3 regions of the Paenibacillus sp. BIHB 4019 genome follow, and region 1 is predicted to be linked to each of the others. Evidence: riboswitches for the same ligand, from Rfam matches in the RefSeq annotation. Region 1 holds a riboswitch; each other region holds the start of a gene.
What was found. Region 1 has a riboswitch for cobalamin ahead of BBD42_RS16285 (LysR family transcriptional regulator). Riboswitches for the same ligand answer to the same signal wherever they lie in the genome.
Positions count from the first base shown of each region.

Region 2: another riboswitch for cobalamin. It lies ahead of BBD42_RS18220 (energy-coupling factor ABC transporter permease); the one in region 1 lies ahead of BBD42_RS16285 (LysR family transcriptional regulator).
Region 3: another riboswitch for cobalamin. It lies ahead of cobJ (precorrin-3B C(17)-methyltransferase); the one in region 1 lies ahead of BBD42_RS16285 (LysR family transcriptional regulator).

Region 1 covers NZ_CP016808.1:3,747,151-3,758,139, reverse strand. Annotated here, with positions in the region: gene BBD42_RS16305 (helix-turn-helix domain-containing protein) at 1-1,394, opposite strand, end outside; gene BBD42_RS16300 (cache domain-containing sensor histidine kinase) at 1,436-3,205, opposite strand; gene BBD42_RS16295 (chloramphenicol phosphotransferase CPT family protein) at 3,496-4,071, shown strand; gene metE (5-methyltetrahydropteroyltriglutamate--homocysteine S-methyltransferase) at 4,394-6,664, shown strand; gene BBD42_RS16285 (LysR family transcriptional regulator) at 6,685-7,626, opposite strand; cobalamin riboswitch at 8,090-8,295, opposite strand; gene BBD42_RS16275 (helix-turn-helix domain-containing protein) at 8,669-9,049, opposite strand; gene BBD42_RS16270 (hypothetical protein) at 9,122-10,003, opposite strand; gene BBD42_RS16265 (Fe(II)-2OG oxygenase family protein) at 10,003-10,671, opposite strand; gene BBD42_RS16260 (UvrD-helicase domain-containing protein) at 10,728-10,989, opposite strand, start outside.
Region 2 covers NZ_CP016808.1:4,181,932-4,192,920, forward strand. Annotated here, with positions in the region: gene BBD42_RS18185 (hypothetical protein) at 1-988, shown strand, start outside; gene BBD42_RS18190 (MgtC/SapB family protein) at 1,066-1,737, shown strand; gene BBD42_RS32575 (hypothetical protein) at 1,812-1,946, shown strand; gene BBD42_RS18195 (hypothetical protein) at 3,111-3,674, opposite strand; gene BBD42_RS18200 (hypothetical protein) at 4,026-4,364, opposite strand; gene BBD42_RS18205 (YdcF family protein) at 4,494-5,102, opposite strand; gene BBD42_RS18210 (TrkH family potassium uptake protein) at 5,144-6,472, opposite strand; gene BBD42_RS18215 (DUF445 domain-containing protein) at 6,954-8,189, shown strand; cobalamin riboswitch at 8,377-8,581, shown strand; gene BBD42_RS18220 (energy-coupling factor ABC transporter permease) at 8,749-9,522, shown strand; gene BBD42_RS18225 (energy-coupling factor ABC transporter substrate-binding protein) at 9,522-9,806, shown strand; gene cbiQ (cobalt ECF transporter T component CbiQ) at 9,803-10,618, shown strand; gene BBD42_RS18235 (energy-coupling factor ABC transporter ATP-binding protein) at 10,605-10,989, shown strand, end outside.
Region 3 covers NZ_CP016808.1:6,081,878-6,092,866, forward strand. Annotated here, with positions in the region: gene BBD42_RS26310 (cobalt-precorrin 5A hydrolase) at 1-853, opposite strand, end outside; gene cobM (precorrin-4 C(11)-methyltransferase) at 850-1,629, opposite strand; gene cobI (precorrin-2 C(20)-methyltransferase) at 1,626-2,336, opposite strand; gene cbiE (precorrin-6y C5,15-methyltransferase (decarboxylating) subunit CbiE) at 2,329-3,546, opposite strand; gene BBD42_RS26330 (cobalt-precorrin-5B (C(1))-methyltransferase) at 3,620-4,711, opposite strand; gene BBD42_RS26335 (precorrin-8X methylmutase) at 4,717-5,367, opposite strand; gene cobK (precorrin-6A reductase) at 5,408-6,175, opposite strand; gene BBD42_RS26345 (sirohydrochlorin chelatase) at 6,179-7,294, opposite strand; gene cobJ (precorrin-3B C(17)-methyltransferase) at 7,319-9,160, opposite strand; cobalamin riboswitch at 9,326-9,473, opposite strand; gene BBD42_RS26355 (hypothetical protein) at 9,609-9,878, opposite strand; gene BBD42_RS26360 (DUF6376 family protein) at 9,902-10,375, opposite strand; gene BBD42_RS26365 (leucine-rich repeat protein) at 10,695-10,989, opposite strand, start outside.

The DNA.
Region 1 (10,989 bases):
TCTCCCGTCTTTTGTTTGAAAAACTGGCTTAAATAATAAGGGCTGATAAAAAAACGCGCAGACAAATCCGCAAGTGTAATCGGTTCATTATAATGGGCAGATACATATTCCTTCACCTCTGCAATGATATCCTTCTTCTTAGGTATGTTATGCTCCAGCTTGAACTCGATTATTTTTTTAATGGCTTGAACCATCCATTCCTCCAAGCATTCTAAGGTCCGAAATCGGGATATACCGTCCAATGACAAAATATGGCGGCCCAAAAAATCATTTTGCTGCAGCTGCTGAAAGGACATTTTCCGAATGCTCGCTAACAGGATGTTCACACAATGCATCTGTAAATCAGCGGGGGTCATGCTTGGTTCGGAATCGATCAAGCGAAAAATATCGTGTATGATGCTGACACATTCCTTTTCATCCATGTTCTCAAGGGCCGCTTCCAGCTTGGCGATGCTCTCTTCTGGAACAGATTGAATCCGTCCTGACAAATTTGTAATATCAGTGAATGGTATTACCGTGTCCGCTCCCTTGACGACTTTATAGCTTAGCGCATAGCGGGCTTCTTCAAAAGACTGGCTGATGCCAGCGGCCCTTTCCTGAATCGTTCCAACACCGATGGTCATAGAAAGCCCCAGCTTTAGGTTTATTTCCTCTTTGAGACGCTGCACCGCATGAAGCAGCTCCGTATAGCGGATAGGCCCCGCGTGAGCAACTACCACGGCAACCTGCGCACTTGTATAACGAAACCGATACACTCCATCATACTGTTCAAGAGCCTGATCTATTTGACAGAGCACTTGCTGTAGACCGGCTTCCTTTAGAGCATCGAATTTTCGATCAAATTCAAGCGCAACCCCTGCGAACCCGTTTCCCTTTGTCGGGATTTGCGCCATTTCAAGCCACTCTTCCATAAGCTCCTTATTATCGCTGCCGACATCAAGAATATCCCGCAGAGCATTCTCTTGAATAAGATGATGGACCTCCTGCTTCAAGTCAGCTACTTCCTGCCGCTTAGCCCGATCCGCACGAATCGCTTTCATGGCTTGATGAACGCAGCTTTGAAGCTCCTCTTCCTCGACCGGTTTATTGATATAGGATTGTACGCCTAAATGCATGCCCCTCCGTGCATATTCAAAGTCGGCATATCCGCTTAAGAGAATAAATGTAGTCTGGCTGCCCTTGTCTTTCAGCCCTTTAATCATGTCGAGGCCGCTAACTTGCGGCATCCGAATATCCGTAATCACAATGTCCGGCTGCAATTCCTGGATTAAGCTTCCACCTTCCAAGCCATTATAGGCTACGCCGACCACTTCACATTCCGGGATATACCGGTTTATTAAGAGTTTGATGCCATCCACAATGCCTTTCTCGTCATCAACCAAGACCAGCTTCATGCCAAAACCCCTCTCCTTCTATTTTACTGCCGAACAACATCCTACCGTTTAGGAATTAATATTTCGACGATCGTTCCCCGACCAAGCCTCTGGCGAATCGTTAAATAGTAATCCGCGCCATAATGGAGTTTAATACGCTCAGCTATATTTTTGAGGCCTATCCCGTTCCCCTCCGATTCATCAGCTCCACCTAATTTATATTTGTCCGATTCAGCATACTCCAACAAGGCACGCAGCTCTTCTTGCTTCTCCAATGAAATGCCGGCTGCATCATCCTTTAACCGAATGAGCATTTCCCCTTCGTCCGTCCAGATGCCTTCAATCTCGATATGGATTATCCGGCTGTAGTCCTCAAAACCATGATTAATGCTATTTTCAACAATGGGCTGAAAAATGAGGGGAATGATGCTGCAATTCAGCATCTCTTCGGGCATTTTGATATCCAGTCTGAACCTGTTATCGAATCGGATATTTTGCAGCTCTATATAGTTAGTGGTATATTCCAATTCATGCTTCACGCAATGGTGCTTGCCTTCTTTGCTTAAAGCCAGCCGAAACATGCGCGCCAAAATTTTTATCATATTCGAGGTTTCCTCGTCCCCTTTAACGAGCGCCTTCATACGGATAGATTCCAACGTATTATAAAGAATGTGGGGATTGATCTGATTCTGGAGCGCCATGAATTTGGCCTGCCGCTGCTTGATCTCCGCAATATATACATCATTGATTAAGGTTCGAATCGTTATAATCATTTTGTTGTAGCTGTGCACCAAGCTGCCAATCTCATCGTTAGCCTGCTCTTTCTCTATGGGCAAATATTGGCCTACCTCTGCCTGCTTCATGCTTCTGCGGAGGGCTTTAATAGGCTTCGTAATCTTATAGCTCAAACTAAACGATATAAGAGTGATGACGAGACAGCTCATCAGAATGACCGACACCGTCACTCCCTTGATTTGATTAATGTTGTGCAGCAGCTTCGAGCGGGGGATTTCGGTTCGAATAAGCAAATTCCCCTGCGTGGTGCTGCCCGTTAAAATAATGCTGTCATCGCTGCCATGATCCTGCAGAAGCTCTGTACCGGATTCAAGCACTTGCTGCCAGGATAATCGCCCGCTGGCCGCATCGGAATGATAGACGATTTCATTTTGGCTATTGTTTATGATGACGCTCATGCCATATTTGTCCCGAGCCAAAACAAATTCATGATCAAGCCGCAGCAAGGTAAACGGGTCCAAATCTATGAGAAGAAGGCCTGCATACGCTCCGTCCGAACTGAACAATACCCGTCCAACCGTTATTACAGCTCCTGCCCCCTTATCCTCGTAATAAGAACGATCATGCAGCCCGGTAATAAAAAAAGTATCCTTTGTGCTGCTGAGCTGTTTATACCATTCACGGGACAACAAAATATCCTCTACCACTCTGCTAGTTGTAGTCGTATATTGATAGACATTGGTATCCCGGCTGATCAGCATCACGGTACTAATTTCTGGTTTGAGCAAGGCCACGCGCATTAATAGCCGCTGAACCTCCATTTTTTGAACGATTAATTCATCCATTGGCAAGCTTCGCTTATCTCCAATTCTGTAGATCAATTCATTGTCGACCAATACCGACTTGGTGACCTTGTCGTATTCCTCGAGAAATTCGTTTAATGTCGTCTTGAGCTGCGACGTGTAAAGAGAAGCAAATTCTTGAGAGGAATCCTCCAGCGCCCCCGCCGATTGGCGAAATATGATAACGCTTACAAACACTAAAGGAATAACACAGGCCAGCAAGTAGCCCATTAATAATTTGTATTGAAACCTCATGTTTTTTACTTTTATCCTTGCCCTTCGCATCCATTTCATATGCTCCATCCCCTAGCCCTTCCAGGTCAAACGCTTTGTCTATCTATTATTGTACATGCCGCGGTGCATGGACGCTACCGAAGAGCACCTGGACAAAAACTGGAACAGCTTTATATCCAATTACACGAAAATATACGTTAAAAATCGCAATTAATCAAAGGGGCATTTTTAATTTTATACAGGGGCATTTTTGTGGATTGGGCTGTAAAATCGGAAGGAGGAAGGTCTCTTCGGAGAAATGCCAACTTCGTTTGAAGCAAGGCATCATTGTGTTGATGAACGGAACTTCAAGTTCAGGAAAAACTAGCATTTCTATTGAACTGATGAATCAGAAAGAGATTCTTTTTCATCATTTATCAATAGATGATTTTATCAAGGATTTTTTTCGAAATAAATTTTCAGATATTGAACCTACAAGAGAAGTAGATGAGCAAGTTATCGCAGAAATCATGTTTGCCCCCATACTCTCAATGTACTATTCGACAATTAAATTGTTTTCAGAAATGGGCTTGAATGTAATAGTAGATACTGTAATCGACAATGACAAGCGGTTTAATGAGTCTCTTGATTTATTTTTCGACCAGCCTACGTTATTTATAGGTGTAATATGCTCGAAAGAAGAACTCATAAGAAGGGAGCAAGCAAGAGGAGATAGAAATATTGGACTAGCAGCTTCACAGTTCAGCAAAGTATATTGCATTAATGAATATGACCTCGAAGTAAATACAGAAGAGATGAACCCAATAGAATGTGCCGAAAAGATATTACGTTTTATTAAGTCCAATAAGGAATACACGGCATTTAAGAAATTAAGTAAAAGAAGCTAATGGTTAGTTTAGCTCAAGGTAAATAAAAAAACAGCCCCTATATTTGAGCCTCATAATCTTCCGCTCGTGCGCAACTCGATCTTGTGCACGAGCGGGACTTTCAACTGCCGCGCGATCACAACGCAGGCTCCACCGAACACCATATGGCAGATATAGTTTAATTATCGGATTTTTTTCAATTTTAAATCAATATATTGATTTCACTAACTGTTCGTTTTAACCATAGACAAAAACTATGCCAAGGCATAGTTTTTTTGTGTTTCCCGATAGCAGCTTCCGCGCTCTATACTAAAGCCAACATTTACTCAAGGAGCTGTTACAATTGAAAACATACATTATCGGTTATCCACGTGTCGGCGCGCTCAGAGAGCTTAAATTCGCATCTGAAAAATACTTCAAAGGCGTACTTCCCGTCGAAGAACTGCAACAAACGGCGGCTCAGCTTAGATCGGCAAACTGGAAGCTTCAGCAGGAGAACGGCGTCGATTTCATTCCATCCAACGATTTTTCCTTCTACGACGGACTGCTCGACACGGCTTGCTTGCTTGGGATCGTTCCGCAAAGATACCAAGAACTTGGCCTAAGCCCGCTGGAGACGTATTTTGCAATGGCGAGAGGCTATCAAGGCGAAAAAGGCGACGTTAAAGCGCTGGCGATGAAAAAATGGTTCAACACGAACTATCACTATATGGTGCCCGAAATCGATGACACGACAAGCATCCGTTTAGCCGGATCGAAGCTGTTCGACGAATTTACGGAAGCAAAACAGCTCGGCATCGCAACCAAGCCTGTGCTAATCGGAGCATTCACCCTGCTCAAGCTCGCGAGATTCACCGGATCGAAGAAAGCAAAGGATTTCGTGCCTGCGATTATCGAAGCTTATACGGCTGTCCTTAACCAATTGAATACTCTCGGCGCAGCATGGCTTCAACTGGATGAACCTGCACTGGTATCGGATTTGACGGCGGATGATATCGCGCTGTTCACAGAGCTTTATAACGGTATCCTGTCCGCTAAAGGTAGTGTAAAAGTTGTCGCGCAAACGTATTTTGGAGACGTTCGCGACTGCTATCAGGTTCTTCAAGCGCTGCCGTTTGACGGAATCGGGATCGACTTCGTCGAGGGCAAGCAGTCTTTGGACCTCGTGCGCACGCATGGCTTCGCAAATGACAAGGTGCTGTTCGCCGGCGTAATCAACGGCAAAAACATCTGGAAAAACCAATATAAGCAGACAATTGCCCTCGTTCACGAGATCGGCAAGCATGCAAGCCAAATCGTGCTCGGCACTTCATGCTCGCTGCTTCATGTCCCATACACGATTAAGCACGAAACGAAGCTTACGGCGGCGAATAAGCAATATTTCGCGTTCGCGGAAGAAAAGCTGCGCGAGCTTGCAGAACTCAAGTCGATCCTGGAGCAAGCGAGCCATGAAGCATCTGCTTTTTATACGGAGAATGAGGAGCTGTTCCGTGCATCGCGCCTCACGAACGACAACTCGGTGCAAAAGAGAGTCGCGGAATTGACGGACGCCGACTTCACGAGACTTCCTGCTTTCGCCGAGCGGGAAACGATTCAGAAAGCGAAATTCAATCTACCGCCGTTACCTACGACGACGATTGGTTCGTTCCCTCAGACGGCTGACGTCCGCGCGAACCGTGCAGCCTTCAAGAAAGGCAACATCACCGAGCAACAGTATAAGCAATTCAACTTTGACCGAATCGCAGAATGCATCGTACAGCAGGAAGAAATCGGAATTGATGTCATTGTTCATGGCGAATACGAGCGAAACGACATGGTCGAATACTTTGGCGAATGCTTGGATGGCTTTATCTTCACTGAGAACGCTTGGGTGCAGTCTTACGGAACACGCTGCGTAAAACCCCCGGTTATATGGGGCGACATTAGCCGCAGCAAGCCGATTACTGTAGAATACTCGGCGTTCGCTAAGAGCCGTACCAACAAGCTGGTCAAAGGAATGTTGACGGGTCCGGTAACGATCCTGAATTGGTCGTTCCCTCGCGAAGATATCAGCCTGAAGGAAAGCGCTCTTCAGATCGGTCTTGCGATTCGCGACGAAGTACTCGATCTCGAAGCTAATGACATCGAAATTATCCAAATCGACGAAGCCGCATTAAGAGAGAAGCTTCCGTTACGTCATTCCGACTGGCAGAGCGAGTACTTGAGCTGGGCGATTCCTGCCTTCAGACTCGTGCATAGCGGCGTCAAAGCCGAAACGCAAATTCATACTCATATGTGCTACAGCCAGTTCAACGATATCATTCGCGATATCGATGCGATGGACGCCGACGTCATTACGTTCGAAGCGTCGCGCTCAGACTTGGCCATCATCGACGCAATCAAAGAGTGCGGCTTCCGTACAGAAGTCGGCCCAGGCGTATACGACATCCATTCGCCTCGGATCCCAAGCGTCGAAGAGCTTAAACAAGGACTCGATCGCATGCTCGGCAAGATAGAGGTCTCCAAGCTATGGGTTAACCCGGACTGCGGACTTAAAACTCGCGGTGTCACTGAAACGTGGGCCAGCTTGAAGAACCTTGTCCAAGCAGCCAAAGAAGTAAGAGCAACATTGTAATAACCTACAAGAGGATGGGCTCAAGCGAGCCCATCCTCTTGGTTTATGATCGGATAGCCGAAATCCGTAATGACCGTTTTGAGCTTCAGAACGTAGGCGGCGGCCAGCTGGCTCAAGCTCGCCTTCTGATTCACGATGTAACCTACCTGTATGCTCTCATCCGTACGAAGCCTTACGGATTTGATTTGCTCCCCGTTAAGATCCTTATTCAGTACGCCCGAGCTAATGGTATAGCCATTGAGTCCAATCAGCAGGTTGAATAGCGTGGCGCGGTCACTGACCAGTATTTTCTTCTTGTACGTTCGTGTGCTGAGTATTTCCTCCGCGTAGTAAAAGGAATTATATTCGCCTTGCTCAAAGGCCAAACACGGGAAGTCATCCAAATCTTCGATGTCCAGCAGCGCCTTGGAGGCAAGTGGATGCTCCTCACTAATGAATACGTGCGCTTCCGCTTGGAACAGCGGGTGAAATCGCAGCTCGTTGTCCTTTAATATCTTCTGAATCACCTTGCGGTTGAAGTCGCTCATATAGATGATTCCGAGCTCGCTTCTCATATTCCGTACGTCTTCGATAATCTCGTGAGTGCGTGTTTCGCGCAGTGTGCACTCGTACTCATCCACATTAAGCTCCTTCAGCAGTCCGACGAAAGCCTGCACAGAGAAGGCGTAATGCTGTGTTGAGATCGAGAACAGCTTCTTCGAAGGCTTACGATTCATGTACCGCTGCTCGAGAAGCTCGGCTTGCTCCACGACTTGCCTAGCGTAGGATAAAAACTCCGCTCCGTCGCTTGATAGCACGATTCCCTTGGACGATCGAAGGAAAATCTCAATACCGGCTTCCATCTCGATTTCTTTCACCGCGTTGGACAAGCTCGGCTGCGAAATAAACAGCCTTTTTGCCGCTTCGCTTATGGAGCCGCTTCTAACGATGGTCAGAATATATTTTAATTGCTGCAAGGTCATTAGAATACTCCTTTACTTCCGAATTATGGCCCGTTTCACCCGTTCAAGCAATTATCAAATCCGCAATTCCACTCGCTACGTGTCCTACAAGGATCTGAAGAAAGTCACGGTCACCCTGTAACCGGCTTATAAGGTAATCACGGAAGAGATGGTGCCAACGAAAACCAATAGTGTCCGGTGAACTTGATGCCAAAGATGATTTCCTTCTTCTCATGCGCTGCCCAAGAACCTTCATCCACGCTGCTAGTTTCATTAGCCTCGCTGCATCGTTGTAGAAGACACAGTCTTTCCCGAGCTCAATACCACGGAAATCCACATCACGAGCTACATGAATTTTCTTTGGTCAAATCTGCTGGAAACAATAAAAGGCGTCCTCCCTTTGAAAGATACATAGGGAAAGACGCCTTCATAACAGTGCATTATGACGGTTCATCTAACACCTCCCTATCTCCCCGTAGGTACAGCAGTGTTGTCAGAACTGGCAGGTCTCCTGGCTCCGGAATCGTCACTCGGCAGCGGCCTTCCCGATCAATCTAGACCAGTGGCTGGTTGAGCTGCCTGCTCCTCCGTTACAGTGGCGGGACCGCATCGGTATTGCACCGAACTTCCCTTTTAAGTCAGAACGACAAGCACGCTCGCCGATCAGACACCTGTTCTCACTTTTTTAATTTATACCCACTAGACAGAGTGCTTTTCATAATTTCCCTACATCGTAAACGCCTATATGAGTAAGATTGCATATTTTCATGAATATAGCATGATACAAATAATTTATGCCTGGATATAGATTTAAGCTATAACCATTAAGGTAATGTCCCTGTAATAATGGCTGGGTAAGAGCCTAGGAAATGCCTGAGTAACACCGTCTTTGCTTACCCCAAAAGACTTGAGTAGCCTGGGGGTTCTGCTTGTTTAAATATTCGGGATTTGGACGGGCAATCCCTGCTTACGTATAATATTCAAATTCGTACGAATCACGCAAAATATCTGTATTGGGACCACAAAATAAAACATAATTATTAGTACCTGAAGCAATACTGCTCTAAAATTTAATCCCATCAAAACCTAATTTTCTAATGTATTCAGATAATAATTGCGTTGCTACATATTCTATGTTTTTTTCATTCTCATTAATTGGTTTACTAATCTCTACAATGAAATTAGATATGAATTCATTAACCCAATTGTCATTATGATTATAGTCTTTTTTAAATATGCTTTTAGTTTTAATTTCTATTCTTTTTGTTAGATCTAATATGTCAAGTTCAAATATCGGTTGTAATTTTCCAATTAGAACATGATCACCTTTGTTGGCACGAATTTCTTTTAATGTGGTTTTTATAAGTGTTTCTAAAGTAGGCTTGGTTTTACCATTCTCATATTGTGAAATGGCCTGTTTTGATACGCCTGAATACTCTGCCAGCTCGGATATCGTAAAACCTGAGAAAAATACTCACAAATTCACTGATTTATAAGCCTTACTCCACAAAAAAATTTAGTCATTTCCATAATCGTAATCATAATCTGGCTCTTCTTCGACAGTCTTAGAAAAAACAGGATCTTCGATCACAATTTCCACTTCTTCATAACCAATTAACTTCAAATCACAATATCTACAATGAATTTCAGTCGTATCATAGATATAAGAGTACACCGAATGCCATGGGTTATCTTGGCTTTCTCCTTCGTATACCTTATCATTTAGTTCACCATATGCTAAAGCATCATTATTGCATGCTGGGCAAAGTATCAGTTCCTCATCATCATTTACGTCATAAGTAATATGTGGTTTGTCAAACTTATACTTTTCACTATACTTATTTCGACAAGCTTCAACCCTTGATTCAACAACAGTTTTAAGTATAGCCGAATGATCTTCAATAATTTTTGATGCTCGTATTGCTTCATCATGCCCTATCCATTCTTCTAATTTTTTTTCTTGAAAATCAAGTAGAATCACACAGATTTCCCAAAAATGAGGTAATATTAAATCTAACCTAAGACCATCAAAAGGTAACAATCCTGAATGCAGTTCTGCATTCCTTTTATTTGCCAACGACATGCAAAATTCCTTCTTTTTATGATCGAATTTTGGAATTGAAAGAGTTACATGCAGTCGTTCAAAAACTGTTTTTGCTTGAATCGTTTTGAAATCATCATGCTTCCTATAGCCACATGCGACTAATAAACCTTTGGGATCGTTTGGATCTACTACCAATGATGGATGAATAAATGCCAGTGTGGCTTTTCCTAACAGTTCCAAGGATAAACTGGCCCAAAGCAAAAATTCTGACATGTCGGATTCGTTTCTATTAGAGATGCCTTTTTTAATAAAAAGCTTAGATTTATTGTATAGATCCAAATATTCAATCCCCACTATTGTCTCTCCTTAATCGATATTCTGAGAAGTACTCTGTCGTTATCTATTACATTACTCTGTCCTCTACCATGCAGAATTCTCCAGTTATCAAAAATCAAAAGATCTCCGCAGTTCCATATCACTTCATTGAGATCCCTCGGGTAAATTATGCTATCAATTTTAGTTAGCAGTTCGTTTCCAACTGATGACGTTGCTTTCATACAATCTCTATCTAACCTAAAATAGTAATTGCTTTGATAGTAATTATAAATTGTTGTTAGAAAACTATATCTGCCATTAACGACCTTATATAACACGTTGGTTAATTCAAAACGAAGTTCTTTATCGTAATTGAAGAACTTATTTGCATCATACAAGAGGGTAGGTCTGCCTCCAGAACCTGGATTGACCGAATATAATAATATATATCTGGCTGGTATTTTAAAGTAAGCCGTGTCCGTGTGAATAGGAAAGCTATTAAGCCCGTGATTTCCACTCAGCGAATTTTTATGTGCATCTTTCTTTTCTTTAGGGGAAAGGCGGTCAATAACATTTGCCCCCAACCTTGTTTTAATAGGTATACCTATTTGTTCAGATATAGCTATCAGATCTTCTTCAATCATTCCAGGAATATTAAGCTTGATGTATCCTACTTCTTCAAGTTCTTTCATTGAGATTTCGACCATAATCAGCCCCCAGCGCAGTGAAAATAGGATAATAGGTAAGCTCTGCCCCTATAGTCTTATCTTATCTGTTTTACTCTGTGATAAGATTTTCCGATATTCATTGTATTTCTACAATGCGGGAAATTCGTACAGCCATAAAACTCCTCACCTTTGCTCGTCCGCCTTGCCATGTAGCCATTGCACCGACTACACATTACCTGATTATTGAGCAAACAAACATCGCTATGAGTTTGCTTGCATTGCGGATAATGACTACAACCCAAGAAATTTTTCTGAAGTTTATTTTTTCTTTCGACTAATAATCCCGTTTTACATTTG
Region 2 (10,989 bases), 430 kb from region 1:
TATGTCCGGCTATACACTCGCGTCCTGCCTTATGGCACAGCGCGATCAGAATGCTTTATTCGCTGCCTTGGCGGAGCTGGGAATCGCAGCGCTTAACCATCCGGGACCAATCCCAAACAATGTTTTGCTCGGATTTTTGCTTCATCCGGAGCTGAGAGAGCCAGGTGTGAAAAGCGGCAGTCTGCCAGACCATTACCGCGTTGTCATCAACGGGCAATTTAATCGGCAGCATTATTTAAGTCAGATGGAGTCGGCTGGACATGGCGGGCGGATTTATCACAGCCGTCTGCATCCTGATTTCGGCGCTCCGGTTGCCCGGCAGCGGGATGGGGAAACGAGCGTTACGGTCATGACGGAGACGAATTCGTTTTTTGCGCTTCGACATGGGGCGGCGCGGCTGCTTGGTGTGCAGGTCAGCAGCTCGTTTGATCCGGGGTTCATCAAGATGAACCATTTGGAGCAGCTTGAATCCGGTTATGTTCTGACGGGGACGGAATCAAAAGGCTACTACGGGCCGATCGCAACGGATCGTTTGCCTGAAATAGCAAGCCATTCCGTCAGCCCATGGTATTTGCTGCCGCATCAGCTGCGTGAGGTAACACATTTGCAGCAGCATGATGTCCGAATTGAGTTGACGGAAACGTATGATGGCTGGCAGCTGCGTGTTCAATGCGACAAGCCGGATGTGCTGCTAACCCAAATTTCCTTCGTATTTGGGAAGGAAGGGCAATTCGCTGGCGGCGAATTGGCTCCTGCCGAGACAGGTACGCAATTTTGGAAAGCAGGCACTGTTAAATTTACGGCTGGCGGCGACTGGATCGAGATGGACGGCGGTGCACACGAGCATTGGGCCAAATCGATCCGCGGGGCTGCATTCCCGGCAGATTGCCAGACGCTGGTCGTCAACGTGCTGACTCCTTATGATCGGACGTTTCATATCCGTTTGTCTCCCAGCCCAAGCGAGGGGAATGGGGCAGACGGGCAGTAACCGTATATATGGAGTTGCAGCTAACTGATTGACTATCGCGCTTCAGGAAGATGCTCCCCCAGAAGGGGTGATTACAATTGTTTGTACTTAAATTGGGGGCGGCTTTGCTGCTTGGGCTGCTGATCGGTGTAGACCGCCAGCTTCGGCACAAGCCGCTTGGCATCAAGACGAGCATGGTGATCGCGGTCGCAAGCTGCCTAATTACGATGGTGTCGATCGAAGCGTCGACTGAGCTTGCCCACCCGGGCATGACTAACATGGACCCGATGCGGCTGGCGGCACAAATTGTGAGCGGCATCGGCTTTATTGGCGCAGGCGTCATCCTGAGAAGAAATAACGATGTCATCTCCGGCCTGACGACAGCTGCAATGGTCTGGTCGGCGTCGGCGCTTGGGATTGCGGCAGGAGCAGGCTTCTATAAAGAAGCGTTCACTGCCGTAGGCTTCATCATCATGGCGGTCAATCTGGTGCCGTTCGTGGTTCGGGCATTAGGACCGAGAAAGCTGCGCGAGCGCGACCTATCGGTCTGCATGACGTTTGACCGTTCGGCTGAGCTGGACGGCTTGATGACGAAAATTCGATCGGAGCACCAGATCAAGCATACGAAAATCAAAGATATTGGCGACGGCCGCAAAGAAATTCAGCTCGTGCTGTCATCGCGGGAATTGCACCCGACAACATCTGTCTACGAGGATCTTCGGCGCTATAAAAATGTCGTCTCCGTCGAGGTCGAAAACATTAGCTCATAGGAGCATTTTTTCATACTAGGTAAAGCGCTTAACTTGAAATTGAAAAAGGCAGCCGTTTGTCATGAGCAAGGAGAATGACAAACGGCTGCCTTATATTTCACCCGCGAAACGGCAGCTTTGCCGCCAGAGGATGGCGCCAGCCGTTTACGCCTGGTCTAGGCGGACTCAGCAGCAGCTATTTGCCCATTTTAGGCGATTTTGGCGGATAAGCGGACAGGAAAGCCGTTAATGAGGTTTTTCTCGCTATAAATGATCATAATGGGGGCGATTAGCGGCTTCTGAGTCCGCGAACCTGCTCATGCCCCTTTATCTGCAACAAATAGCAGCTGCTGTGTCCGCCAAATTTCTATTTACTTTTCTGTTGTTACTATAGCCTTCATCAGTGCCCGTCCACGCTACACTCGATCCGTTTGAGCTCCTTTATTGAAAGTCAAAAAATACTTCCTCATCTTTAATTTGAAATATCCTCTTGGAAGAGACATTTAAATAAACCTATTTTATCTATCTGATGGAGCTTTATTTAATGACAGTAAAAAAGGATAAAAGTTTAAAAATTATCCTAAGTCATTGAAAGAAGAAACTATGTGCATACACAGTGAAGAAGGCTGGAGTTATAGAATACTCGTATAACATTTAGGCGAACAAAATAAAAATCTGTGTAAAGTATGGATGAGAAAGTATCGTGAAGGCGACCAATAAGTGTTGGAGGAGCGATGAGGAGAATCTTATCGGATGGAAATTGTATATGATCGAGTGATTCGACATCTTTAGTTAGAGGTGGACATTCTATAAGAGTGGTTACAAATTTTGAATGAGGGATTACCCACCACAAGCATATTATCATTTACTTAATGAATAACTAACAAGCCATTAAACGGTTATGCGGATACCTAGGTTTTAGTCTCAGTGGCTATTACAATTACCATAGCCGAAGCATGAAACTCCTACTGCGAATTGGAAGACGAAGATGACAGTGATTTATGAACAGAGGGATATGAAGGTAGTGTATTTTAGTATAAGGTAGGGGATATATCCTCTATTCCATAATTGTGGTTAATCCTAAAATAGTTCTTTATCTGATGCAAGAAATGGGTATTCAATCCTACTGTGCGTCGAAAAAGCCGTGACGTTGCTGTATGGGACGGTAGGATTGCAGGAAAGGCTTTTATAACATAAAAGACGTATCTGGATCCAGTATACGTCTTATGTTAACCAAGACATGCAGCCACAGGCATCTGAATCAGTTTTCTTTATTTTTTGACCTTAATACGTAATTTATTATTTTATTGTAATAAATCAAATCATTATTATTTAATTTCGCAATATGATTGTGTATATTGGCGGAATTAGGGAAACGATTCACTGAAAAACTGTTACTCAAATTTGAAGAATTCTTCTTCTTGGCTAATAACAACCCATTGGTTTTTATTCACCTCGTCACTTTTTTGTAAAGTATATTTAACATGGAAAATATCATTATTCCAATGTTCTTTCACATATACAGTCTTAAGAGTAGTATCATTATTTTCAGATTCTGGTATAGAGAAATCATTTCCAAAATGCTCTGTGATATTTTTAGAACGGAATGATTTATTACTGAGATATTTTAAAATTATTGGATCCGAAGCATCAAAGTTATGTTTGAAGTAAGTATTGGAAAGTAAGCTTTTAAATTCTTCATATTCGTTGCAAACAGTTGTACATTTTGCTATGAGATCTGGTGCGTTGATTTTAAAATAATAATAGCTTTGTAACGTGCTGATAATATTTTTATCCTCATCATTCAAGTTTTCAAAGCTGATTAGCTGCTTTTTGATTCCCTTTGAAGATTGGAAATTTTCTATTTTTATGATTTTGTCCTTGGGAATGACAACAGTCTTATTTGCATTAGTATCATATCCAATATAATAATCATTTGAGATATCTAATTTAACCATGGTTATCGTACTTCCGTTTTCTAATTGCAGCTTACTTAACTCAATTGTACGATTATTTGTTTGATACTGAGCTAAATTTATTGTTTGTGCGTATACACTATGAAAATATAATGATACTGAGAATGTAAGAAAAGAAATTACAAATAAAACTGATTTATTGTATTTTCTAAATTTATTTGAAAGAAGAGTGAATTTATATAGATAAAAAATCAGTAAGAAATAAATACCGTATGAGACGAAAAAAACTATAAATGAGGTGGAATTAGAAAATGAAGCTAATACTTTCAATTGTAAATAAAAAAAACAAAAAATCAGAATAGATGGTAATAAAATATGAAGCAATTTCATTGGTCAGGAATGCCGACGCCTTTCAATTAAATACTTTACACTTCTTATTGATTTACTTAAAAATTTCAGGCTAGACGTTTGCTTTTTTATTCTTTTGTTTGAGGGGAGTGCGATTAAAAATACGATAGGTATTGCTATAAAAATAACAAGAAAAATGCCATTAATTAAATACAGACTTTGTGATACTGGGTAGACTGTCAAAAAATCTTTGGCGATAAACAGATCACCGGTATAGGGAGCAAAATAACCTTGAACATAAATAAAGCCAACATAGTAAACAACAAACGGTAGGTACCACAACTCCTTGAGAATTTCTAACAATTTCTTCAACTTTTCAGACATTCATCTAATCTCCCTTGCAGCATCTTAGTAAAATAGTCCTACCCTTTTTTTATCGGAATTCGCATGCCAAAAATGTATAATACTAGTTTTTCAGCGTAAAAAAATACTCTGAGGGCTGAAGGCATTCAGCTAGCTCAGAGCATATATAATTCGATAGCTTGTATAATAAAACAGCTCGCGGAAGAAAAAGGGCAGCTTTGTGCGCATGCTGCTGTATGCGGAGGTCGTAGTTGGCGAGGAGTATGCCGTCATTCCCAGCTCGCTGGCCATCATGAGTGCGCGCTTCATATGAAGCGGATCGCTGACAATTATGTAGGTTTCTAGCTTATATGGCTTCGCTACAATTAGCGAATATTCGAAATTTTCCTCTGTAATAAGAGATTGGTCTTCGATCAAAATATGCTCAGGCTTCACGCCTTTTTCAATCGCATAGCTCCGTGATACTTCTGACTCTGCCAGCTCATTCGCAGACCTGCGTCCTCCGGTGAAAATAATATATTTTGCGTAACCTTGCTCGTACAGCTTTATAGCATGGTTCAGGCGTTCCCGCAGCACGGGAGATGGCTGATCACCCCAGACCGCCGTGCCGAGAACTAAAATCGCATCAGCTGGCTTCGCTTCATCCTTCATGCTGAACGACCAAATTTCATAGGAAAACCAGCATAGTACCGCTGCGATAAATACTGAAACGCAAAGCAACAGCGTTATGTTTTTTTTCGAAACAAGCCTTTTTTTCATGAACTTCCCTTTCCTTAAAAATGATTTTTCCTCGCCGCATGTTATCCGATCATAATTTTTCCTTCCGGATAGCGATACAGCTCCTTCTTCTCCTGCGCAGGAACGAGTGTGAACGCCAGCGTCAGCGGGCCAAGCCGCCCCGCGAACATCATAATAATAATCAGCACCTTGCCGATCACCGTCAAATGCGGCGTTAAGCCAAGCGACAATCCGGTTGTACCGAATGCGGACGTTACTTCAAACAGCAGAACGAGGAAATCGACATCCTCGGTGGTAGATAAAATCATCGTAAATAAAATAATCGCCGCCAGAGAGGCTATCGTAATCGTCAGCGCTTTGTACACCCGGTCCTTTGCCAGCCTTCTGCGGAAAAAGACGACATCCTCGCGGCCGCGAATCATCGCAAACACCGCACCGATGAGAATCGCAAACGTCGTCACCTTAATGCCGCCACCCGCAGAGCCCGGGGATGCACCGATGAACATGAGCAAAATAATGAGAAACTGCGTCGCATGCCGCAGCGAAGCAATATCCAGCGTATTTGCGCCGCCCGAGCGCGGCGATATGCTTTGGAACAACGAGCTGTACAGCTTGCCGCTTATGCTAAGCGGTTCTAGTGTTTTGGCATTTGTGAACTCGAAAATAAAAATAACGGCTGCACCTGCGACAAACAGAATGCCTGTCGCATACAGCACAACCTTGGAATGAAAAGACAGCTTGCGTGTTTTTGGATAATCCCACATTTCCGCCAATACGATAAAGCCGATTCCGCCGAGAAAAATGAGCGCAATGACGATCACATTAATAATGGGATCGTTGACGTGATTCACAAAGCTGCTGAATGGACCGTTCATCGGTCCCATAATATCAAATCCGGCGTTGGTGAACATCGACACGCTATGGAAAATGCCGAAATACAGCGCTTTGCCAAAAGGCATTTCCGTTGACCAGCGCAGTGCCAGAACAAGGGCGCCTATTCCTTCGATGGCAAAAGCATAAATAAGCACGCGCCGAATGAAGCGGACGATCCCTTCCAGCGAAGATTGATTCATGGATTCCTGCAGCAGCAGCCGCTCGCGCAGCGATATCCGTTTGCGCAGGGCAAGGGCGAACAGCGTAGACATCGTCATAAAGCCGAGTCCGCCAACCTGCATAAGCACGAGAATGACGAGCTCGCCAAAGGTTGAATAGTGGATGCCGGTATCGACGACGACAAGCCCCGTTACGCAAACAGCGGATGTGGCAGTGAATAACGCGTCAATGAGCGGCGTTGCCTGATGGGTTGACGAAGCCAAAGGCAGAGAAAGCAATAGGGTACCCGCCGCAATAATCGCGAGAAAGCCAAGCGTAAGAATTTGCGGCGGAGTCATTTTTAGAAAAATGGTTCGTAGTTTGAGCACACAATTAATCTCCTTTATATGTAACGAAACAATGGTGTAGTTGAAAAACGGGCTTGTGCTGCCAAAGGCAGGCACAGCCGTTTACGCTTGAAATATAAGAAGAATAGGTTTGACTCTTATTAACGCTTATATTTCTACGCGAAACGAGCTTGTGCTGCCGAAGGCAGGCACAGCCGTTTACGCTTGAAATATAAGAAGAATAAGTTTGACTCTTATTAACGCTTATATTTCTACGCGAAACGAGCTTGTGCTGCCGAAGGCAGGCACAGCCGTTTACGCTTGAAATATAAGAAGAATAAGTTTGACTCTTATTAACGCTTATATTTCTACGCGAAACGGGATTGTACTGCCAAAGGCAGGCACAGCCGTTTACGCTTGCCACCTCATTATCTGGTATAATAGGGCAATATGCAACAGGAGGGCGCTGGGGCCCGCGATTAGGAGGACAACGATGAAATCAAGATATATAGCAGGTATTTCGCTTGCCGTTATGGGGGCAGGCTTCATTACTACGAGATGGTGGCTGCCAGACAACACGTGGACGCATCTACTGGAAAGCGGCTTTGAAGCAGGGCTGGTCGGCGGAATTGCCGACTGGTTTGCGGTGACGGCACTGTTCCGCCATCCGATGGGCATTCCCATTCCGCATACGTCCTTGCTGCTCAAAAACCGGGCGAAAATCGTCAACTCGCTCATCAGCGCTATGGAAAATGAACTGCTGAATAAAGAAAGCATTACCCGCAAGCTGTCTGGCTTTCAACTGTTCGCAGGAGCAGCATCGGCGGCGACCCGGCTGATTGGCAAGCGCAAATTCAGGCTGGCAGCGGTTGATTTTGCCCAGTCGGCAGTAGAGCGCGTGCCTTTGGAGCGGGTTAGCGGCGTGCTGCATGGATTTTTGGCGGATTATGTGAAAAAGCAGGATTTTACGCCAATCGTTCGCAAGCTGGCGGATCGTTTCGTCCATGAGCGCTGGGATGAACGGGCGCTGGATTACGGCCTGGAGCATGTAGGCCACTGGATTCGCAAGCGTGAAACCGAGGAAATGCTCGGCAAGCTCGCCTTCAAAAAGCTGGAGGAGCTTAAGGTTGGCGGCTTCATGGGGTTTGCACTGCAAGCTTTCGTCGGCTTTATGAACGAGGAGAAGCTCGGCGGCTTGATCCAGAACATGCTGCTCTCAACGATGCAGGAGCTCTCCCATCCTGGAAGCCCGCATCGGCAAAAGCTGCTGCTTGAGGTGAGAGCCCAGGCGGAGAAGCTTGCCGATAACGAAGAGCTGATGCTCAAGCTGAAGCAGCTCATTGAACAGGGTGTGGACAGCGTAGAAACGGAACGCTTCATCCATTTGCGTCTGGAGGAGCTGAGACAGCTCGTGCTGGACAAGCTGGAGGAGCAGCATCGCAGCGGAGGGCGCGCCATTGTGCAGGGATACCGTTTTGCAACGGATTATTTGAACGGCAAGCAGGAAATGCTCGCCAATTGGGAAGAGGGCATTCGCGGTTATCTCGTTCGTCTTATTGAGAATAATCACTATCGCATTGGTGCGCTCGTTCGGGATAATCTCGACCGGATGGATGACAAGGCGCTCGTCTCCATGCTGGAGGAAAAAGTCGGCAACGATTTGCAGTGGATTCGCGTCAACGGCGCATTATGCGGTTTTGTCGTAGGCGTTATTTTGTCCTTCTTCTAACAGGGAAGTAGCCGTTTACATTTATAGGGGACAGCCTGAATTTTTTGTGATAAGATCAAACTACAAAATGACCCATGAATACAAGGTGAAACGGCTGTCTCCGTCCTTTGGCGGCGCGGCGTGTTTTAAGTCCAAGAAATATAGACAAGGGATTGGAACATCAGATCCTTTCCTATATTTTGAAAAAATGATTCAAATGGAACGAGGTGCCTTTGCGCACGTCAAAGGGTAACAGGGAATCGGGTGCAAATCCCGAGCGGTCCCGCCACTGTAATCGGGGAGTTTTCCTTCACCAGCAGGAGTCACTTGGCCTAAGCTTTAGGGCAGCCAGGGAAGACGAAGGAAAATAATGATCCGCTAGCCAGGAGACCTACCTCGTTCCAGCACCACATTGCCTTCGCGGAAAGGATAGGTGTACGAACGAAAGCGATTGCTACCAGTCTGTTTGCTGGCGCAACCGTCTATTTCTGCGTACACATGGCCGTTTTCCCAGCGAAGGGAAAGCGGTCATTTTTTGTTGTCTTCAGGCATGAACACATTGGGGAGGGTATTGAAACGAATGGTCAAGTTAAAAAGAAAGACAGCAGTTAGCACCGCTTTGCTGGTTATTGGGTTTACGCTTTTTTTACTGGTGAATGAGCCGCAATCCGCTTATGCGATGCACATTATGGAAGGATTTTTGCCTGTGGGGTGGGCGATTTTTTGGTGGGCGGCCTTTATTCCTTTTTTCATTCTGGGTGTACGCGCCATTCGGAAAATTACAAAGGAAGCACCAGAGCTTAAGCTGATGCTGGGCTTGGCGGCTGCCTTCACCTTCGTGCTGTCCGCGCTTAAGATTCCTTCCGTTACAGGCAGCAGCTCGCACCCGACGGGAACGGGGCTTGGCACGGTTATGTTCGGGCCGCTGCCCATGAGCGTATTAGGTTCTATGGTATTGCTGTTTCAAGCGGTGCTGCTTGCACATGGCGGGCTGACGACGCTTGGCGCGAATGCTTTTTCAATGGCGGTTGCAGGTCCCGCGGCGGGCTATGCCGTCTATCGGCTGCTGATGCGTTCAGGCAGCAAGCAAGGCGTGGCGATTTTTTCTGCTGCCGCTGTTGCTGATTTGGCCACTTATATCGTTACTTCGGTTCAGCTGGCTGTTGCTTTTCCGGCTGTTGAGGGCGGCATACTCGCATCCTTTATGAAATTTGGCGGTATTTTTGCGATTACCCAGGTTCCGCTTGCGATTAGCGAAGGCTTGCTGACGGTATTGATCTGGAACTGGCTGCAATCTTTTAATACAGACGAGCTGTCTATTTTGAAGCGGAGAATGAAAGGGGAGCGCGTATAATGAGCCGCAGCGCCAAAAATATTTGGATTTTAGCCATTGTTGTTTTGCTTGCCGTTGCGCCTTTACTATTCATTAACGCCGAATTTGGCGGCGCGGATGGCGCAGCGGAGGAAATGATCCAGACGATTGCGCCGCATTATGAGCCATGGGCGTCCCCGCTGGCTGAGTTGCCGGGAGAAACGGAAAGCATGCTGTTTGCGCTGCAAGCTGCGATTGGCGCCGGAGTAATCGGCTATGTAATTGGCCTTATTAAAGGGAAATCAGGGAAAACGAAGCAGCAATGATGAAATGGATTGATACGATTTCTTATTCCAATAAGCTGCGGGATTTATCCGCCCTTTGGAAATGCGGGCTTGCAGCCCTTCTGCTGCTGCTTGCCTATATCGCTCATCCGCTCGTACAGCTTGCCATTTTCGCATGGCTTGCGCTGTGGACGGTCGGCTATGCGAAAGTGCCTGCCAAGCTTTATGCGGCGCTGCTTTTCTCCTCTTGCCTGCTGTTCATTCTCAGCTTGCCCGCTCTGCTCATTGAATTTACTAATAGCAGCGGCAGTGCAGCAGGAAGCTTGGCGGCAGCGAAAGCAGGCTGGGTGCTCGTTTCATGGGAGCCGCTTAGCCTGTATGTGCCAGAGGCATCGTTAGGGCTGGCCGGACATATTTTTACACGTATTCTTGCTTGTCTGGCATGCATGTTTTTCATCACCTTGACGACCCCCTTCCCGGATCTGCTGCAAGTGCTGAAGCGGTTGAAAATGCCGCAAATTGTACTGGAGCTCATGATCATTATGTATCGCTTCATCTTTCTGCTGCTGGATACGGCGGGGGCTATGCTGCTCGCGCAGCGTGCACGGGGCGGTCAACACGGTTTTAAAGGCAAATTGCGAGATACGGCGGCGATTGCTGTGCGGCTCTTCGTCAAAACGATGCATCGATACAAGGGGCTGTCGAATGGGCTTATGGCAAGAGGATTTACGAATGAAATCCGCCTTGCGCCTGCTGTAAAGCGGAAGGTTCGCCTCCGGCATTGGGCGGAAGCGGGGCTCGGCTTAACGATTTTACTGGCAGCAGAGCTATGGCTTCGGTATGGAGGTGAATAAGCTGGCGGATAACGATCGGGCATCAACCATTATGGAAATGAACCAAGTGAGCTATGCTTATCCCGGAACGGACAAGTCTGCTTTAAACGGGCTAGAGCTGCGCATTCCTGCGAACAAAAAGGTAGCGCTGTGCGGGCATAATGGCTCGGGCAAGTCGACGCTTTTTTTGCAGCTTATTGGCATTAATCGTCCGCAATCCGGTTTCGTAAGCTGGCGCGGCGAGCCGCTCTCTTACAAGCCTAGAGAGCTCGCCAGCTTGAGACGGCGCGTCGGGCTTGTTTTTCAGGACCCGGAGCATCAGCTCATTCTGAATACCGCTTATGAGGATATTTCCTATGGGCTGCGCAATGCAGGGCTTCAAGAAGAGGAAA
Region 3 (10,989 bases), 2.3 Mb from region 1:
TCGAAGCCCGAATGCCTTCCAAAGCGGAAACGATAACCGCCTCGATTTCCTCTGCCGACGTTCCCCGATTGCAGCCAACGCCAAGCGCCAGCACCTTCGGACGATAAAGCACGCCGTTATCCAGCAGCTTCTGCTCATCTGCCTCCAGCAGGCGGTGTGTGACTATAAGCGCCGCATTAGGCGCTGCCGCCTCTGCTGCGGCAATAGAGTCGTATATGACCAGATTAGGAGGCATTGGGGTATCATGCATCCACCAGTTCCGTTCGCCCGACTCCTGCACAATAGCAACGGGCTCCTCATTAACGACAGCGGCGCTGACAGGCGTCAGCTTTGCATCGCTTTCCCACTCCCAGCCAAAGCGCCGCCCGAACAAATCGACAGGCAGCGTACGCTGTACATCCGATGCCGTCGTCAGCACCGGACGCGCTCCAATAGCCGCTGCCGTCTCCCTCGTCAGCTCATTCGCTCCGCCGAGATGGCCGGACAGCACGCTGATGACATGCTCCCCCTTATCATCAATAACGACGATGCCTGGGTCCTTCTTCTTGTCCTGCAGCAATGGAGCAATCATTCGCACAACTGCGCCAAGCGATATGATACAAATAATTCCTTTATATTTCGGAAACAAGGCAGGAAACAGCATACGCACCGAGCCATTAAACAGCTGAATGCCGCGGCTTTGTTCATCCCCTGCTTCGAATTTGCCCATATAATACAAATCGACTGCGCCCATATTTTCCAGCAGCCGTCTGCCTGTCTGCACGCCATGCTTCGTAATCGCAACTACCGCATATTCGTGCTTCTGGCGAATTTCCGGAATGACGCCTTCTTCCAGCTGAATGATTGCGCTCATTCCGGCTTCACTCCTCTGCGGAAGCGGTGCGTGAACGTTTTGTCATACAGCTTCGAACGGTGCGCGTCCTTGTTGTGCAGCTCTGGATCAAGCGCCCAGCCGGCCAAAATCATCGCATGCGCACGAATGCCATGCTCGCGCATCGCATTGTCAAGCTCCGCAAGCGTTGTGCGGATAATTAATTGATCCGGCCAGCTCGCCCGGCGAACGACGGCGATCGGCGTCTCGTCTTCCCAGCCGGCATCTTTAAATTCCTGCACCACTTTGCGCGTTAGCGTAGCGCTGAGGAAGAGCGCAATCGTACAGCGATGCGCCGCCAAATCCTTCAGCTTCTCCAGCTCAGGCACAGGCGTCCGTCCTTCGGCCCGTGTCAAAATGACCGTTTGCGTCAGGTCAGGTATCGTCAGCTCAGCCCCAACCGCAGCAGCGGCTGCGAATACCGAGCTAACGCCCGGCACGATTTCACAATGGATGCCTTCGCGTTTAAGCAGCACCATTTGCTCCAAAATAGCCCCATACATTGCTGGGTCGCCAGTATGAATGCGGGCTACGCTTTTTCCCTGCTTTACCCGGTCTACGATAATGCCAACCATTTCATCCAAATCCATGCCGGCGCTTTTCAGCACCTCGGCTTCGGGCTTGGCTTTCGCAATCAATTCTTCGTTGACGAGCGAATCGGTATACATGACGACATCTGCCGCTTGCAGCAGCTTGAGCCCTTTTACCGTAATGAGATCCGGATCGCCTGGGCCTGCGCCAATAATATGTACGATCATTTTCTCACCACCATTAATGTCAAGTATTCAAGCTCGCGCCCTTGCAGCTCTTCAACATCCATCCACACCTGCTCCTCGGACGATGTAACCTTCGTCAACACATAAGCGTTCTTAACCAGCTTCAGGTCGCGCAATACAGTCAGCATCAAATCCAGCACCTTGGCAACTTTAATGAATACGACGCAGTCATGGCGCTCAATCGCTGTACGCATCGCTTCATAGCTTGGCGTTGCCGGAACAATCGCCACATGCTCGTCGCCGTCGGCAAGCGGAATGCCCAGGCGGGAAGCCGACGCATTAAACGAAGAAATACCGGGAATCGCCTGCATTTCCACTTCAGGGTGGCGCTCGCGCATAAGCCGCATCAGGTGGATATAGGTGCTGTAGATCATCGGATCGCCTTCCGTAACGAACGCCACATCGCGGCCTTCGCTAATCGGCTGCCATACCTGCTGCACCGTCTTCTCCCACTGGCGCTCCAACGATTCGCGATCCTTCGTCATTGGAAAGGTCAGTCCGAGCATTTCCTTCTCCGCTGCATTTACATACAGTTCAGCTATCGTCAGCGCGTAGCTTTTGGCGCCCATCTTTTTGCGCGGGTACGCGATAACCGGGCATTCCTTCATAAGCCGAAAAGCTTTAACCGTAATCAGCTCCGGGTCCCCTGGCCCAATTCCAATTCCATATAATTTGCCGAGCTTAGTCATTGCTGCTTTCCTCCTCGGTGAGTATCTCTGGCTGCTTCCAAGCCGTAATTAGAAAAATCGGATTAAGCGCATCAAAACGTGTCAAATCGAGTATCGGTTTGCTGCGCGACAGCTGCGCCAGCGTTATATCGGTTTTAAAGCCTTCATCCTCAAAAGCGCTCATCGCTTTGCCCATCGTCTCAATCGTTGCCGCATTAACGACGATGCGTCCGCCTTCCTTGAGCCGCGTGCAGCAAATATGCAGCAGCTCGCGCAGCTCGCCGCCGCTGCCGCCGATAAATACAGCATCGGGATCAGCGAATGCGTCCAGACCATCAGGCGCGCGTCCCAGCCGTGTCGTCAGATCGGTTCTGAATTTTCGGGCATTCTCCACACAGTTGGCAAGATCGCCTTCGTTCTTCTCAATGGCGTATACGTCGCCTTGGCGGGCAATCCGTGCAGCCTCAATCGCCATGGAGCCTGTGCATGTGCCAATATCCCAAACCGTGCTCGTTTCCCTAAGCTGCATAGCTGCTAGGCTAAGGACGCGGATTTCACGTTTGGTAATTAGCCCCTTGTCTGGCTTGCGCTGGGCAAATTCGCTATCAGCAATGCCGAGCGGCCACGACGGGCTCGCCTTCACACGCTTCAAAATCAATACATTCAGCGGGGAAAATTCCGCCTCCGCAAGCTCGCCCAGCTCATACCACCCCGTGCGCTCATCCGCTCCGCCTAAATTTTCAGCCAAAAAAGCTTTATATTCAGTCATGCCGAAGTCGAGCAAGTAACGGGCAATAACGCTGGGATTATTCTTATCGTCGGTCAGCAGCGCAATCTTCGCTTTGCCGTCGATACGCTGCGCCAGCCCCTTGATGCTCTTGCCGTGAACGCTTGTGAGCAGCGCATCATGCCAGCTTTCGCCCATTCGCGCAAATGCAAGCTGCACCGAGCTGTGCGCCGGATAAATGTCCAGCTCCACCTTGCCGGCCAAATAACCGCCTATGCCATAAAACAACGGATCGCCGGAAGCGAGAATGACCGTCCGTCTGCTCTCCGCCTGCAGCTGCTTGGCCAGGTCAGCCAAGCCGCCTTTAATGACTATTTTCTCGCCCGCATATTGCGGAAAAAAAGCTAAATGGCGCTCGCCGCCAACTAGTACTTCACTCTCTTGAATCCAGCCTTCATAAAGCGACGGCAAGCCTGCTGCTCCGTCATCGCCAATGCCGATCATTTTGATTTTGTTCCCCAAGCTCTATCTCCCCCGATCCTTTGCTGCCGCGCAGCTTAAATGCAGCTTTAAAACGCTATTGTTCAGCTCTGCCTAACAGCTGGGCTTTCATTGATATAATGACCGTCTCGACGATAAGCTGCCCGCCAGCTTCCTTCTTGCTGTGATAGCAGCACAGCTCGCTCATTCGTTCGAAAAAAGCATCAATGCCGCGCTCCTGCATCATATCTCCAACCTGCGAGGCCGTGTTCGCGCCGCGAATTTCTTCCACAAGTCCTTCGGGAACAGCAGCATATTCTGCTATTTCGGCGAGAAAGCCAAAGTCGACAGGCGCGCTTTTGGAATGCACCATCATGACGCCCTGCGCCACCTTCGAAAACTTGCCCATCATGCCGACTAGCGTTACTTTGCGAATATGCTTGTTTCGAGCCATTTTCAGCGAAAAGCCGATAAAATCGCCCATCTCGATAAAAGCCTCCTCCGGCAAATCGGGATATAGCTCCATCCCAAACTTTTCCGTTCGGCCACCTGTCGATAAAACAAGATGGTCGCAGCCGCTGACGGCTGCGACATTAATCGCTTGCGCGACGCTCGCTTTATATGCTGCGGTCGAGAACGGCACAACGGTGCCTCTCGTCCCAAGTATCGAAATGCCACCTATAATACCAAGGCGGCCATTTAACGTTTTGAGCGCGATCCGCTCGCCTTCCGGCACGGAAATGACGACGCTTACGCCCCGCCCCTCCAGCTCGAAGGAGCGCAGCACCTCTTCCACCGCTTCATGAATCATGCGGCGCGGCACCGGATTAATGGCAGCTTCGCCAACCGGCACGGGCAGGCCGGGCTTCGTTACCCGTCCAACCCCAATGCCGCCATCCAGCAAAACACCTTCGCCGTCATGCCATTTGACCTCTGAAAAAATGCTTGCGCCATGCGTAGCATCCGGATCATCGCCGCCATCCTTTATAACTTCTGCTATTGCGGAATCTCCGGTCAGCTCACAGCTTACAATGGTGAAAGTGACCCGCTCGCCAATCGGCAGCACAATTTCCGACTCGGTCTGCTGCTCGCGCAAAATCAGCGCAGTCAGCGCCGCCTTCGTCGCGGCAGTCGCACACGAGCCTGTCGTATAGCCATGGCGAAGCGGCTTATCCTCTTTCTTGTCCACGCTTTTTACACTTGGCGCTCTGCCAGCAGGGAAATCGCGTTAACCGCAGCCACGGCAACCGGGCTCCCGCCCTTTCGTCCGAGATTCGTAATGAACGGAATGTCCAGCTTGGCAAGCTCCTCCTTCGATTCTGCTGCCGATACGAAGCCGACAGGCACGCCAACGATAAGGCCGGGCCTCGCTTCGCCATTTTTCACCAGTCTAATTAGCTCCAGCAGCGCCGTAGGTGCGTTTCCAATCGCATAAATACCGCCGTCCGCTTCACGAATCGCCTTGCGAATGGAAATAATCGCCCGGGTCGTATTGAGGCGCTTCGCCTCCTCCATTACATCTGCATCCGATATGTATACGCGCACGTCGCCGCCAAACTTCTCAATGCGCGGCTTGCTGATGCCAACCTGAACCATCTGCACATCAGCAACTACAGGCTTGCCCGCAAGGATCGCCTTAATGCCCGCCTGAACCGCATCCTTATGGAACATCATGCTGCGCCCCAGCTCAAAGTCTGCCGAAGCATGAATAACGCGCTGAACAACGGCATATTGCTCATCCGTGAACGGGTGCTCCCCAAGCTCCTCGGTAATCATTTCAAAGCTGCGTGCTTCAATTTCCTGCGGCTGTACAGTAAGCGGTTTAAAATCCGTCATAAAATCCATGTTTTTCGCTCAGCTCCTTCAATCTTGATCTAACGTTTATTTATTTCAACATTTCCTTTAATGTATCACTTATTTCGTCAAAGCGCGAAAAAACATGCCCATAGGCAAGCTTAGGGCGCCCAATAATAATCGTCTCAATACCCATTTCAAGCGCGGCTTCCAGCTTCTCATCCACAGAACCGACCTTGCCGCTCTCCTTCGTAATCATCAGCGTCACGCCAAATTGCTCATAAAGAGCGCGGTTGAGCGCTTTGGAAAATGGCCCCTGCATCGCAACGATATGCTTTTGCGGCAGTCCCAGCGCTTCGCATTTCTCCATATTATCGAGGCGCGGCAGCATACGGGCGATCAGCGTCACGTTAGGCAAGCCTAGCAGACGCTCGGTAAAAACCTGCAGCGTTTTGCTGCCTGTCGTCAGCATCACGACGCCGCCCTTCGCAGCCGCCATTTCGGCTGCTTCGGCGTAATCATCCGCATATTTAATCAGCGGTTGTCCGTCAAAGGTCAAGCTCTCGCGCTCATAGCGAATATATGGCACCGATGCTTGCTCGGCCGCCGCCATCGCATTGCGATGCGCCTCCTCGGCAAAAGGATGGCTGGCATCCACGACAGCCTGTACCTGATTTTCTTTCAGGTAAGCTGCCATTTCGTCTGCGGTCAGACGTCCCACTCGCACGTCAAGTCCGGCTTCCTTCAAGCTGCTTGCCGCACTGTCGGTCACAACCGAAGTCAGCACGCTATAGCCCTGCGCCTTAATTTGTACGGCGAGCTCCCTCGCATCGCTTGTTCCACATAACATAAAAATCATAACTTAACCCTCCCCGACAAGCGTAGCCGCCTTGGACGGATCTTTTTTCTTCTGTGCATCTTCCTTACCATCATCAGCAGCAAGCTCGCCGATTTCAAGATGCTCGTGCTCGTGGTGATCATGGTCATGGTGGTCATGATTATGCTCGTGCGTATGGCCCTCATGATGCTCGTGATCATGCGCATGGTGTTCATGATCGTGATGATGGTCATGGCCATGGTCGTGTGCATGGTGTTCATGACCGTGGTCGTGATCATGATGATCATGGTGGTGGTCGTGATGGTCGTGGTCGTGATCATGGTGGTGGTGATGGTCATGGTCTTTCATCGCTTGCAGGCGGAACTGGCACATATCGCAGTTCATCTTCACTTCGTCCTGCAGCGCTTCTGCTGCGCGGTCTTTCAAAATCTCTTTAAGCAGCGGGTGGAAGCCGAAATATTCTGCAAGCACAAATTCCGTATCCGGATATGCAGCCGTATATTGCTCCATCGCCGCTTCCATCCGTTTAATTAAGACACCGGTAAACAGGAAATAAGGCAGTATAATGACTTTGCGGGCGCCCAGCTTGAGGCAGCGCTCTACCCCTTCATCCATCAAAGGTGCCGTAACGCCAATAAAGGCGGTTTCGACCCATTTCACTTTTAGACGCTCCCAGAACAAGCGGGAAATTTTGAATAGCTCACTGTTCGCATCCGCATCGCTGCTGCCCCGGCCGACGATCAAAATAGCCGTATCCGCAAGCTCGCTTTCCTCTGCGACAACCGCTTCGCCAAGGCGGGAGGTCAAAATTTCCAGTACCTGATCGTGAACGCCAATCGGCCGTCCATAAATAATATTTACAGCTGGGTAACGCAGCTTTGCTTCATCAATTGCCGCAGGCATATGCAGCTTTGCATGCCCTGCCGAAAATAACGTAATCGGAATGACGGCGATCCTGGTCGCCCCTTTTGCTACGCAAATATCAAAGCCCTGCTTCATCGTCGGCGTGACAAACTCCAGAAAGCACAGCTCTACCATATCTGCTTTCAGTGTTGACGCTACAGAGGCGACAAACTCGCGCACCTCTTCATTGCCTCTCTCATCCCGGCTTCCGTGCCCTACAAACAAAACCGCATCCATCTTCCTTCATCTCCCTTGCTGTCGCTAGTCTCCGCACAATGCGTCTTCGATATGAAAAACAGGCAGCTCCTGATAGCGATAGCCTTCTATTTGACCCATTCGTTTGAAAAATTTATGAAAGCGCTCATTCGGATGTCCTTCCGATTTATAAAGCGCAATAATGCGTTCAATCAGTGGCACGATTTCGTCGACGGCAATGCCTTCGGCAACTGGCTGCGCGGCATGCGCGTTGCGGCCGACGGTTTTTCCGCCGAGGAACAAATCGAATTTGCCACGGCGATACACGATGCCGATATCCTCGTTTACTGCGCCATAACATGCCATGCCGCAGCCATTGAACCCGATGCGCAGCTCCTTCGGCATTGCCATGCCGCCGATCTTGTCTTGCAGCTCATCGGCATAAGGCACCGATTCCGCCTTCTCCAGATTGCAAAAATCGCAAGCCTTCAATTGCAGTACATCACCGATTGGAGCTAGGCTGAGCCCATCCGCACGCAGCTGCGCCGTCACACTGTCCGGGTCCGATGTCGGAATTCGCACCAGCAAATGATGATGCGGCGTATATTCAATCGAACCCTTCTCGCCAACAGCCTGCGCCAATGCTACGAGCTGCTGGGGCGTAAAATTTTTCGTCGCGACACCTGGGCTTACTGCAAACTCAAGCACCGATTGCTGCGCAAACACAGGCATAGGGCTCGATACTGCGCCAAACGCCGCACTAGGCTCGATACCTTTGCTGCGATCATTCAGGAGCACCGCTTCCATCGCCAAATGCAGAGGCGATACTGCCGGTACCGGGGCAGCCTCTGCCCTCATCGAAACGGCTGTATTTATTGGGGCTGGTGCCGGATTCACGGGCACAACCGGGGGTGCTACAGCAACCGCTACTCCGCTGCCCTGTCCATTACCATTTCTCGGTTCGTCTGTCGCAACCGCCTGCGGCTCCTCCCGCTCGAGCAGCTGGTCCGTCGCGTCATATTCATCCGCGCGATAGCCCCCGTCCGCTGGAAGCTCAGGCATTCCTGCCGTATGAAGCGCCCATGGCTCATTCTTCTCTTGCAGACGCTGGTGGGGCTTCAAAGGCTGAGCCCCTTCGCCTAGCGTATATTTGCGCTGATAGCCGCGCGGCGTAATCATTAGCCCGTCATAATTGACAGTAGTAGAGTTGCCGATAACGACTGTTGTCAGCATGCCGATATCATGGTCAAGCATCCGAGAAAGAGTCGTCACGACAATGTCTTCACGGTCGCGGTACGCGCTTTTCACAATGCCTACCGGCGTATCTGGCGAGCGGTATTTGAGCAAAATCCGCTGAGTCTCCACGATTTGCCGCGTTCTTCTGCCACTGCGCGGGTTATAAAGCGCAATGACGAAATCCGCTTGTCCGGCCGCTTCTACCCTGCGCGCAATAAGCTCCCAAGGCGTCAAATGATCGCTCAGGCTGATCGTGCAAGCATCATGCATTATCGGCGCGCCAAGCAGGGATGCTGTCGAGTTAATGGCAGAAATGCCGGGAATCACTTCAACCTCTACCCCGCCATTACGCTTCCAGCCTTTCTCAATCAGCACCTCATACACGAGTCCTGCCATGCCGTATACGCCCGCATCGCCGCTTGATATAACGGCTACCTTCTTGCCGTTCTCCGCTTGGCGCACCGCTTCCTGCGCCCGGCTGACCTCCTCTGTCATCCCCGTACGCACAATCGCCTGATCGCTGATTAGCTCCCGAATCAAGTCGACATACGTATTATAGCCGATGACAATATCGCTCTCCTGAATCGCTTCACGGGCGCGTTTCGTAATATGCTCGAAGCTCCCTGGGCCGAATCCGATAATTAACAGCTTGCCGACGCCTGCTTCACTCATTGATGCCCAACTCCTTCTATGTAGCAATTTACAATTTCTATCCAACAAAAAAAGCACCTCTAACAATATGTGTTAGAAATGCTTGAAAAGACCAATGTCCTTGTTAAACGCAGACAGCGAAGGGCCATCCAATCTCTAACACCTTCCTAATATCCACGTAGGTTTACAGTGTCGTTGAAATAAGCAGGTCTCCTGGCTTTGAAGCGTTAGGGCTTCACACAGTGGCGGGTCCGCGCCGGTCTCTCACCGACTTCCCTATTAAGTCAACTTGGGCGCTTTGGCGCCTGCTGACACTTATTCCCTTCCTATTAAATTGTAATCTTAATGATAACATTAGATTGTATGATCGACAAGTGCGTTTATGCCATCAGCCTTGGCGCAAATAGAGCCGGCGCAAGCACGGACAGCATGTCCAGGCTGACGCCAGCTCTATTTTTTTCCGGGCTATTTATTTCTTCTCCAGCGTGTCCCAAGCCGCTTTCACGAGGGAATCAAACAGCTCATCGTCCTCTTCCAGCTCATCCTCAACCGCCAAAAGATCTTCTTCCTTGCCCGATTCATTCAGAAAAAACAAACCGTAGCCCCACTCTGTCGCCTTGCGGCTGTGAAGGGTAATTTCGTATTGGTTCGTCTGGCCCTCTACTTCAAAATGAACCTTGCCTACGAAACCAGATTCCTTGGAGTTCGTCATGCTAGCATGCAAAATGTTAACTTTCATCTTCCATTCTTCCTCTCTTTACGTTACGACACCAGCTGCTGTAGTTGGTTCACTTGATTTAACAGCTCGTTGATTTTGTTAATCGTATTTGGAATTTCCGTTGCGTCAACCAATGCTTTGCCGTCTTCGATCTGCTTCAGCACCGCATCAATGCTGTCCTGCAGCTTCAAATTATAATCGACCACGGTCTGATGGACGTCCTTGGCAAAATCTGGCGCTTGCAGCTCGCCAAACTGCTTGATCGACTCCTGCACCGCTACCAGCTGTTCCTTATAATCAGCGCGTGCACTCGCATCGTTTACGGCTTGCTCCGCAAGCTGCGTCGCCTGCTCGCTAAAGCTCGTGAGCGTCTGCATGTATGTTGCTGCCCCCGTCACATAATCGGCCGAGCTCGATACGGAATTAACCGCCTGTTTGGCATCCTCAAATAACGAGCATCCTCCTAATAATAACATTCCAATGATTAAAAGTATGCTTTTTCCTGAACGAATGGCCATGTTTAATCTCTTCCTTTCCGCCTGTCTTGCACAGAGCACTACTTATACGGCAGATGCGTCCAAACGGTTGCATTTCGTCTTATTAATAAGCTTGTCCATCATTTATGTGGGCTATAAGATCAAATGAGACTAAAACAGCCCGAAAATTTCGTGGATTTCATTTAGACCATTTTCTTGTCAACCGACATTTCACATATACCTGCCAGTTACTTGTACGACGAAAAGGAGCTGCCACGAGGCAAGCTCCTTCCCTATCGTTATACAGACGATTCTATGAATGAGTATCTCGATTAATTTGGGATGGATTACTTTGCTTGATTTAATCGATAAAATGTACATATTGCAGGAACCTTTTCAGTATAACCGCTGCCTGCGCCCTCGTTACATTCTCCCTCGGGGCAAAGCGTCCGTCTTCCATTCCTTTCATAATGCCGTCTTTCGATGCTCGGGCTACCGCAGCTTGCGCCCATGAAGAAACGGAGTCTCCATCCGTGAAAGCATCCAGATGGCCTCCCTCTTGCCCATCGCTACCCGTTCCATGGCTGGTGAAGGTTAAGGCGCCAGCAATCACAACGGCCATTTGCTCGCGGGTAATTGGATCGTTAGGCGCAAAA